Regions from separate parts of the Comamonas trifloxystrobinivorans genome, predicted to be linked through region 2. Evidence: predicted binding sites of a transcription regulator. Region 2 holds the regulator's gene; each other region holds the start of a gene.
The links. The regulator sigma-54, encoded in region 2, starts transcription at its own class of promoters, with help from an activator protein. The targets are predictions, from matches to a motif close to TGGCANGNAANCTGCTTT.

Region 1 (3,273 bases), on a different contig from region 2:
CCAGCGCGCCGTCCTTGGCCAGCAGGCCGCCGCCCCAGACCATGTGCGCCATCGGGATGTAGCTGAAGGTGAACCACAGCACCGAGAACAGCATCACCGCCGAGAACTTGATGCGCTCGGCAAACGCGCCCACGATCAGCGCCACGGTAATGGCCGCAAAGGTCGACTGGAACGAGACAAACACAAACTCCGGAATCGTGGCCAGCGCCGTCGACAGCGTGTCGGGCTTGATACCGGCGAGGAAGAGCTTGTCAAAGCCGCCGTAGAAATTGCCTTCGCCGGCAAAGGTGAGCGAATAGCCGTACACCGCCCACAGCACGGTGATCAGCGAAAAAATCACAAACACCTGGGCCAGCACCGACAGCATGTTCTTGCTGCGCACCAGGCCGCCGTAGAACAGCGCCAGGCCGGGAATCACCATCAAGATCACCAGCATGGTGGAGGTCAGCATCCACGCGGTATCGCCGCTGTTGAGCACGGGCGCCGCATCGGCTGCCATTGCGCTACCGGCAGCAGCCAGGGCTGTTGCGGCCAAGCCGGCCAGAGAAAGTAGTCGTCGCATGTTGTTCACACCCTTGGAAGATAAGTTCGGCTCCGCGCCCGTTGCCCAGGCACTCAGCTACTGAATGAATAGCGTTTCAAATGGCGTTGGTGCCGGTTTCGCCGGTCCGGATACGCACCACCTGCTCCAGCGTCGAGACAAAAATCTTGCCGTCGCCGATCTTGCCGGTGCGCGCCGCGCTCTCGATGGCCTCGATCACCCGGTCCACCAGGTCCTCGCTCACCGCGATCTCCAGCTTCACCTTGGGCAAAAAGTCCACCACGTACTCGGCGCCGCGGTACAGCTCGGTATGGCCTTTTTGGCGGCCAAAGCCCTTCACCTCGCTCACCGTGATGCCTTGCACCCCAATATCGGACAGCGCCTCACGCACCTCGTCGAGCTTGAAGGGCTTGATCACCGCCACTACCAGTTTCATCGTCATAGCTAACTCCTCGTCACATGCTGCAGCGGCGCTGCATCAGAAAGTTTTGGCCAGCGTCACAATCGCCCGGCCCTTGTTCACAAAACCAAAATCGCTGCTCTTGTTGGCGCCCACCCAGGCCGCGCTCAGCGACAGACCATCGCCCAGGTCGTAGCTGCCGCCCACGCTGTAATCAAAGTAGTTGGGCACGCCCAGATCCTTGATGTCGCTGGAAAAGCGCGTGTAACCCACGGCCAGCTTCAGCGTTGTCTTGGGCGCCACTTCCTGGGCAAAAGCCACATTCAAATAACCGGTGTTGCGGCCCTTCATCGAGCCGTCCACCTTGTTGCCGGCCCAGCCGAAATAGTCTTTCGACACCGTGTGCGAATACTTCACCGTCACCGGGCCGTAAGTACCAGCGCCATACAGCTCGGTGGTATTGCCCGAGGTGTTGCCGGGGTAGATATAGGTGAGCACGCCCACATCCCAATCCACGTCGGCGGCCTTGAACTTGTAGCCGCCGTACAGATCCATCTCCACGCGGTTGCCGTCGAGCCACTGCACGGTCGAGTTCCAGTTGCCCACATAAAAGCCCGAATCGCCAAACGCGTAATCCACACCGCCTTGCAGCGCCGGCTTCACCCACTGGGCGCTGGAGGTCTTCTGGTCCTGACCACGGAACTTGTAATTGGTCGTCAGTGCCACGTTGGCCGACAACTGCGCGCTAGCCACCACCGGCAGCGCCAGACACGCTGCAGCTACCAACCCCATCCAACCCCTGTTGCTCATCGCCATTGCCACACTCCTTGGTTTGTGATCTCGTTGCTCGTTGCCCAAGCAATGCACAGAGCGTGCCAATTCCGCTGGCAACCCGCTGTAAATGCACCGCCAACAAGCGCTGGCTGCTCCTTTTTTTATGCTGACCGGGCGGCGTCCTGCACAGGTTTTGACCAAGGTGGCTTGTCGCCAGCGCCCGCATTGGCCATGCTGGCCCAGCCCTGGCACCGCCGGGGCGTGCAATGCACCAATTTGGTGCAATAAGGGAGCCCCGCATGAGTCTCGCCGTGGTGCACAGCCGCGCCCTGGTCGGTCTGACCGCCCATCCCGTGTCCGTTGAGGTGCATTTGGCCAATGGCCTGCCCAGCTTCACCCTGGTGGGCCTGGCGGATACCGAAGTCAAAGAAGCGCGCGAGCGCGTGCGTTCGGCCCTGCAAAACAGCGGGCTGGAGTTTCCGCACAGCAAGCGCATCACCGTCAACCTGGCGCCGGCCGATCTGCCCAAGGATTCGGGCCGCTACGACTTGCCCATTGCCATCGGCATCCTGGCCGCCTCGGGCCAGTTGCCGAGCCAGGGGCTCGAAGGCTATGAGTTCGCGGGCGAGCTGTCGCTCTCTGGCGCGCTGCGCCCGGTGCGCGGCTCCCTGGCCGCCAGCATGGATCTGCACCAGCGTGGTCAGCGCGTGCGCCAGGTGCTGCCGCCGGGCAGTGCCGAAGAAGCCGCCCTGGTGCCCGATGCCGAGGTCTACCGCGCCGCCCACCTGCTGGACGTGGTGCAGCACCTGGCGCCGGCCAGCACGCACCACAATGCAGCAGATAACAACAACGGCCAGCAGGGCATTGCCAGCCAGTGGCAGCGCGTACCGCCGCAAGCGCCCATGGCGGACGAAGCCGCTGCCGACATGCGCGACGTCAAAGGCCAGGCCGCCAGCAAGCGGGCGCTGGAGATAGCGGCCTGCGGCGGCCACAACGTGCTCAAGCTGTGGCTGATTAAAATGATGGCATGCCAAAGGCTTACTCGTACATCCGCATGTCTACGCCGGAACAGATCACCGGTGATTCCTTGCGGCGGCAAATTGCTGCTGCTGACGCCTACGCACTGCGCAAAGGCCTAGAAATTGAACAACGCTTCGATGACATTGGCGTCTCCGGTTTCCGTGGAAAGAACGCACAGATAGGCGCGTTGAAGAACTTCCTTGAACAAGTTGAAAGCGGCAAGATCGCGCAGGGAAGTTACCTGATCGTGGAATCTATTGACCGCTTGTCGCGCGACAAGGTGTCCAACGCTCTTCAACTACTGACTTCGATCATCCATGCTGGAATAGTCGTCGTTGCCCTGAGTGAGAACAAGGAGTTCTCCACCAAGAATGTCGATCAAGACTCCTTTTCGTTGATGTACGCACTTCTTTCCATGGTGCGTGCCCATGATGAGTCACGCCGGAAATCGTCCATGCTCGGCGCTGCGTGGTCTGAAAAACGAAGTGAAGCGCGGAAGATCGGCAAACCCCTGACCAAGCTTGCACCGGCGTGGCTG
Region 2 (3,273 bases):
TGGCGGCAAACTGGCCTTCTTCCGGCAAAAGCGCGACACCGCACCGGGCGCTCCGGCAGAATTCATCGAAGGTGAAGGCGAAGTCATCACTTACAACGGCCGCGACGACACGGTGCACTTCGAGCGCCGTGGCGAGCTGCGCCGCTACCGCGAAACCACGCTGACCGACCAGGTCAGCGGTTCGGTCATCGTCTACAACAACCTGAGCGACACCTTCACCGTCAACGGCCAGAAGAGCACGCAGGCGGCGGCCACCAAGCCTGGCGCGCCCAAGCAAGACCGCGTGCGCGTAGTCCTCACGCCCAAGGCAGACGACAAGGCCGAAGCCGCCAAGCCCAAGGCTGCGGCGGACGACAAGGAAAAACTGCGTCCCAGCACGCAGCTGAACGGCGGAGCCCAGTGATCGTGGCCGAGGCATCTTCAACCATCTCGGTCAACGCGCGCGCCGCTGGCAGCGACCACCGCAGCCAGCTCGAAGTGCTGCACCTCGAAAAATCCTACGGCAGCCGCAAGGTGGTCAAGGACGTCTCGCTGTCGGTGCGCAAAGGTGAAGTGGTGGGCCTGCTCGGCCCCAATGGCGCGGGCAAAACCACCTCGTTCTACATGATCGTGGGCCTGGTGCGCAGCGACGGCGGTGACATCCGCATCGACGGCCAATCGGTCGCCAACATGCCGATTCATAAGCGCTCGCAGCTGGGCCTGTCGTACCTGCCGCAAGAGGCATCGATTTTTCGCAAGCTCAGCGTGCAAGACAATGTGCGCGCTGTGCTGGAGCTGCAAAAAGACGCCAATGGCCGCGCTTTGTCGAGCAGCGAAGTAGAGCGCCAACTGACCGCGTTGCTGCAAGAGCTGCGGGTCGACCACCTGCGTGAATCGCCAGCGCTGGCGCTCTCGGGTGGCGAGCGCCGCCGGGTAGAAATTGCCCGTGCACTGGCCACGCAGCCCCGATTCATTTTGCTGGACGAGCCGTTTGCGGGTATCGACCCGATCGCGGTGATCGAGATCCAGCGCATCGTCGCCTTCCTCAAGGAACGCGGCATTGGCGTGCTGATAACTGACCACAACGTGCGCGAAACCCTGGGCATTTGCGACCACGCCTGCATCATCAGCGATGGCAAGGTGCTGGCCGCGGGGACGCCGCAAGAGATTGTGGAAAACGCCGACGTTAGGAGGGTGTACCTGGGTGAGCATTTCCGCATGTGAGACACGAACCAGCCGCTGGCGCAGCGCTGGGCGCGCTGTGCTTGGGGAGGCTGTGGCCTCGCATAAAGCGTGTACCCACATCAGTGACCGGAGGGCGCAGCCATGATGCCATCGCTCTCGCTGCGGGTTTCGCAGAACCTCACGCTCACGCCGCAGCTGCAGCAGTCGATCCGCTTGCTGCAACTGTCCACCCAGGAGCTGCAGCAGGAAGTCGAGCAGATGCTCGACGAAAACCCTTTTCTCGAACGCGATGCCGAAGACGCTGCAGCCGAGCCCGGTGCCGAAGCCGATGCAACCGCTGCACCAGCAACTGACGCACCGGCTGGCACTGCCGATAGCGCCGCCGAAGCCTCGGTTGGCAGCGCAGAGCGAACCAGCCACGAAAACGATTTTGAAGGCGACACCGCTGCTGGCGAAAGCCTGGATTTTGCCGCCGGCAAGGAAACCGGCGCCGATGCCGAAGCCGCTACGGGCGACTCAGCCTCCGACTGGGAAGAATGGGGCGGCGACCTGCCCGCCCGCAGCAGCCACGGCGACGACGAAGAAGAAACACCCGCTTCTGACCGCAGCTCCGAGCACGTCAGCCTGCAAGACGTGCTGCACCGCCAGGCGCTATCGCTGCGCTTGTGCGAAGAAGACCGCGCCGCGCTCTACCTGCTGATCGAATCGCTGAACGACGACGGCTACCTGGAAGACTCGCTCGCCGAGCTGGCCCAAGGCTTTGGCGATGCCTCTGATGCCGAGGCCTTTGACACCCTGTTGCACCACCTCACCGTGGCTTTGCGCTTGCTGCAAAGCCTGGAGCCGGTAGGCGTGGGCGCGCGCAACCTGGCCGAATGCCTGACGCTGCAAATCAAGGCGCAGCAGCGCTTGCTGGATGAAGAGGGCTCGCCCGACCCGGAAGGCGACGCCCAGGCGCTGGAAACCGCCTTGCTGGTGTGTCAGGAATCACTGGACCTGCTGGCGCGGCGCGATGTGCGCAAACTGATGCAGTTGACCGGCTGCAACGAGCCCTCGGTGCGCCAGGCGCTGGGCATCATCGCGCGGCTGGAACCCCGGCCGGGCCGCCCCTTCGCCAATGTGGACCGCAACGCCATCATCCCCGACATCATCGTCCGCCCCAGCAATGAGCGGGGCTTGCCGGTGCCGGGTTTCAGCGTGCAACTCAACCCCGAGGTGATGCCGCGCCTGCGCGTGCAAGAGGTTTACGCCAACGCCTTGCGCGGCCACAAAGGCAGCGAAGGCCACGGCGCGCTGCAGCAGCGCTTGCAAGAGGCGCGCTGGTTCATCAAAAACATCCAGCAGCGCTTTGACACCATCTTGCGTGTATCGCAGGCGATTGTGGAGCGACAACGCAACTTCTTCGTGCACGGCGAGCTGGCCATGCGTCCCATGGTGCTGCGCGAAATTGCCGACGAGCTGGGCCTGCACGAATCGACCATCAGCCGCGTCACCACCGCCAAATACATGGCCACGCCGCAAGGCACGGTGGAGCTCAAGTACTTCTTTGGCTCGGGCCTGGGCACGGAAACCGGCGGCAGCGCATCGAGCACGGCGGTCAAGGCGCTGATCAAGCAGCTGCTCGACGAAGAGAACCCGAAGAAGCCGCTGTCCGATGCGAAGATCGCCGATCTGCTGCAAGAGCAAGGCATTGAGTGTGCTCGCCGCACGGTGGCCAAATACCGCGAGGCGATGCGGATTCCGCCGGCTAGTTTGCGCAAATCGCTGTAGCGCGGCTTGCTGTTTTTGGCGGGCTGTTTTCTAACTGGCGTTTTGCTGCTTTGTTTGCTGCAGCTGGCCGGGACTCGCCCCGGCAGGCGACCTTCTTTCTTGCTGCACGGCAAGAAAGAAGGCAAAGAAACGTGCCCTACATCCATCGACCCCGAAAGCTTCGCGTAGCGAATCTTTCGGGGCAACCTGCGGCCACAACAAACACCGGCGTGCGGCAAAACTCATTTCGCGCTAAAGCGCTCCATTCAAACAGCTGCCGCAAGTCAGTTCACGAAGTTTGGCTGCTCTACGGCAGCCAAACCGCCGGTGTTTGCTGCGTCCGCAGGCGCTGGCTGAAAG
Region 3 (3,273 bases), on a different contig from region 2:
CAACCCTCTCCCGCTGGCGGGAGCGGGGGCCAAACGGGGAGAGGGAGCAAGGCAGATCAGCTGGCGGATTTGCCGTCCGGTTCGTCCTTCTTCTTGTCGTTGCCTTCGATGAACGGGCTCCAGGGCTGGGCTTTGACGGGGCCCTTGGTTTTCCACACCACGTTGAACTGGCCGTCGGCCTTGATCTCGCCCACCATCACCGGCTTGTGCAGGTGGTGGTTCTTCTCGTCCATCTTCACGGTGAAGCCATCGGGCGCGGCAAAGGTTTGGCCGGCCATGGCAGCGATGACCTTGTCCACATCCGTGCTCTTGGCCTTCTCGACAGCTTGCTTCCACATGTGAATGCCGATCCAGGTGGCTTCCATCGGGTCGTTGGTGAGCGGCTTGTCCTTGTGGCCGGGAATGTTCTTGGCCTTGGCGTATTCGCTCCACTGCTGGATGAAGGCCGTGTTGGTGGGGTTCTTCACGCTTTGGAAGTAGTTCCAGGCGGCCAGGTGGCCCACCAGCGGCTTGGTATCGACACCGCGCAGCTCTTCTTCGCCCACGCTGAAGGCCACCACCGGCACGTCTTTGGCCTTGAGGCCGGCATTGCCCAGCTCTTTGTAGAAGGGCACGTTCGAATCACCATTGATGGTGGAGATGACCGCTGTTTTACCGCCGCTGGAGAACTTTTTGATATCGGCCACGATGGTCTGGTAATCGCTGTGGCCGAACGGGGTGTAGGTTTCCAGAATGTCGGATTCCTTCACGCCCTTCGATTTGAGGAAGGCGCGCAGGATCTTGTTGGTGGTGCGCGGGTAGACGTAATCGGTGCCCAACAGCACAAAACGCTTGGCGCCGCCGCCTTCTTTGCTCATCAGGTATTCGACGGCGGGAATCGCTTGCTGGTTGGGCGCAGCGCCGGTGTAGAACACGTTCTTGGAGAGCTCTTCACCTTCGTACTGCACGGGGTAGAAGAGCAGGCCATTGTTCTGCTCGAACACCGGCAGCACCGATTTGCGCGACACGCTGGTCCAGCAGCCAAACACCACGGCCACCTTGTCTTGCGTGATCAGCTGCTTGGCTTTCTCGGCAAACAGCGGCCAGTTGGAGGCCGGGTCCACCACCACGGGCTCCAGCTTTTTGCCGAGCACGCCGCCCTTGGCGTTGATGTCGTCAATCGCCATCAGCACCGTGTCCTTGAGCACGGTTTCCGAGATCGCCATCGTGCCCGAGAGGCTGTGCAGCACCCCCACTTTGATGGTGTCCTGCGCTTGTGCAGGGGACGAGAAGGAGAAAGCGACAGCCACAGAGGCGGCCAGGACGTTCAGGGTTCCACGACGGTTCATTGCACCACTCCAACAAAAAGCTCGGTCACGATCGACCGTGCATGCTGCAGTGCAATAGGCGTGCCAATTCTGTTTTTATGCCTCGTGCATGAGGAGTGAGTAGGTGCACTCGCCAAGCACGCGCCGGCCGGTCTGCTGGCGCTGGCCAGCTTTTGGCACCGGGCGTGCGCCAGCTTGGTGCGCCACGCTGGAGCGTGTTTGGTGCACATGCACCGAAGCTGGGTGCGCGCTGCCGACTCTGCGCAGTTTGGTGCATGGCGACGGGTGGTGCTGCCCGTTTCTGGTGCCGCTGTTCCAAGTGTGTGCACGGTTGGCCCGCTTTTTGCAAGCTGGCTGTCAGGCGCGCAGACAGCAGTGCGCGAGCTGATTGATCGAGCTATGGATCAACGCGAAATGGAATTGACTCCTCGCGTTCAGCCGCGTAGTCGCGGCTGCGCGGGCATATTTTTAGAGGTATGGAGCGAAGCGAAATGGAACTGACTCCCCGCGTTCAGTCGCGCGGTCGCGACTGCGCGAGCCAATTTGAAAGCAATGGAGCGGCGCGAAATGGAATTGACCCCCGCGTTCAGCCTGCGAATGCGGGCTGCGCGAGCTGACTTATCGAGCTATGGAGTGAAACGGAATGGAATTAACCCCTCGCGAAAAAGACAAGCTGCTGATCTTCACAGCCGCCTTGCTCGCCGAGCGCCGCATGGCACGCGGCCTGAAGCTGAACTACCCCGAAGCGGTGGCCCTGATCAGCGCCTTTGTGATGGAAGGCGCGCGCGACGGTAAGACCGTGGCGCAGCTGATGAGCGCAGGCCGCACGGTGCTGACGCGCGCCGATGTGATGGACGGCATTGCCGAGATGATTCCGGACATCCAGATCGAAGCCACTTTCCCCGACGGCACCAAGCTGGTGACCGTGCACGAACCCATTGTTTAAAGCCAGCACCTGACTATGAAAATGCCCAAACTCCTTGCCACCTTGGCGGCCTCTGCGGCCGCGCTGCCCTTGTCTGCTCTGGCCCATGTGGGTGCGGATGCTGGCGGTCACCACAACTTTCTCGACACGGCAGCGCACGCGTTTGCGCACCCGTTTACCGGCGCTGATCACTTGGCCGCCATGCTGGCCGTGGGCGCATGGAGTGCGTTGACGGTCACGCCCGCATGGCGTGCGCCTGCCGCATTTGTGGCGTTGCTGGTGGCTGGCGCAGCGGCCGGTTTTTCCGGCCTGTCGGTGCCCGGGGTGGAGCCGATGATTGCGGCCTCGGTGCTGGTGCTGGGCTTGCTGGTGGCGGTACAAAAGAAAATGCCTTGGGTATTGGCTGCGGCCTTGGCCGGGTTGTTTGCTTTCTTCCATGGAGCGGCCCACGGCTACGAGCTGGCGGGCGGCGCAGGTGCATCGGCACTGGCCGCATTGGCTGGCATGGCGCTGGGTTCGGGCTTGCTGCATGTGGCTGGCATGGTGTTGGGCAAGGCGCTGATGCAGCGCCACCAGTGGTTGGCGAAAGTGGGCGGTGCAGCGACTGCCGCGCTCGGTGCCTTCATGCTGACCCGCCTGGCCTGACACGGAGCACGCCATGATTCCTGGAGAACTTTTGTTGGACGAGGGCGCGCATGTGCTCAACCCAGGCCGGCGCACGCAGCAGCTGGTTGTCATCAACGCCAGCGACCGGCCGATTCAGGTGGGCTCGCACTACCACTTTGCTGAGACCAATGCCGGCCTGGAGTTTGACCGCGCCGCCGCACACGGCATGCGCCTGAACATTGCCAGCGGCATGGCCGTGCGCTTTGAGCCCGGCCAACAACGCACGGTGGAGCTGGTCGAGATTGGCGGCGACCGAAAAATCTACGGCTTTCGCGGCCTGGTTCAAGGAGCGCTCTGATATGGCAACGATGGAAAGACGCGCCTACGCCGAAACCTTTGGCCCGACCGTGGGCGACCGCGTTCGTCTGGCCGATA

Region 1: the regulator sigma-54 is predicted to act here: its motif matches at 1,802-1,819, upstream of ACFIQF_RS06410 (TorF family putative porin).
Region 3: the regulator sigma-54 is predicted to act here: its motif matches at 1,377-1,394, upstream of urtA (urea ABC transporter substrate-binding protein).

What each region holds. Positions count from the first base shown of each region.
Region 1 covers NZ_JBHZGV010000004.1:338,948-342,220, forward strand. Annotated here, with positions in the region: gene ACFIQF_RS06400 (ammonium transporter) at 1-562, opposite strand, end outside; gene ACFIQF_RS06405 (P-II family nitrogen regulator) at 639-977, opposite strand; gene ACFIQF_RS06410 (TorF family putative porin) at 1,020-1,751, opposite strand; partial or broken gene ACFIQF_RS06415 (magnesium chelatase domain-containing protein) at 2,015-2,716, shown strand; partial or broken gene ACFIQF_RS06420 (recombinase family protein) at 2,770-3,273, shown strand, end outside.
Region 2 covers NZ_JBHZGV010000030.1:92-3,364, reverse strand. Annotated here, with positions in the region: gene lptA (lipopolysaccharide transport periplasmic protein LptA) at 1-403, shown strand, start outside; gene lptB (LPS export ABC transporter ATP-binding protein) at 427-1,203, shown strand; gene ACFIQF_RS23800 (RNA polymerase factor sigma-54) at 1,306-2,934, shown strand; partial or broken gene ACFIQF_RS23795 (hypothetical protein) at 3,066-3,273, shown strand, end outside.
Region 3 covers NZ_JBHZGV010000031.1:11,165-14,437, reverse strand. Annotated here, with positions in the region: gene urtA (urea ABC transporter substrate-binding protein) at 57-1,328, opposite strand; gene ACFIQF_RS24045 (urease subunit gamma) at 1,951-2,253, shown strand; gene ACFIQF_RS24040 (HupE/UreJ family protein) at 2,269-2,877, shown strand; gene ACFIQF_RS24035 (urease subunit beta) at 2,891-3,196, shown strand; gene ureC (urease subunit alpha) at 3,198-3,273, shown strand, end outside.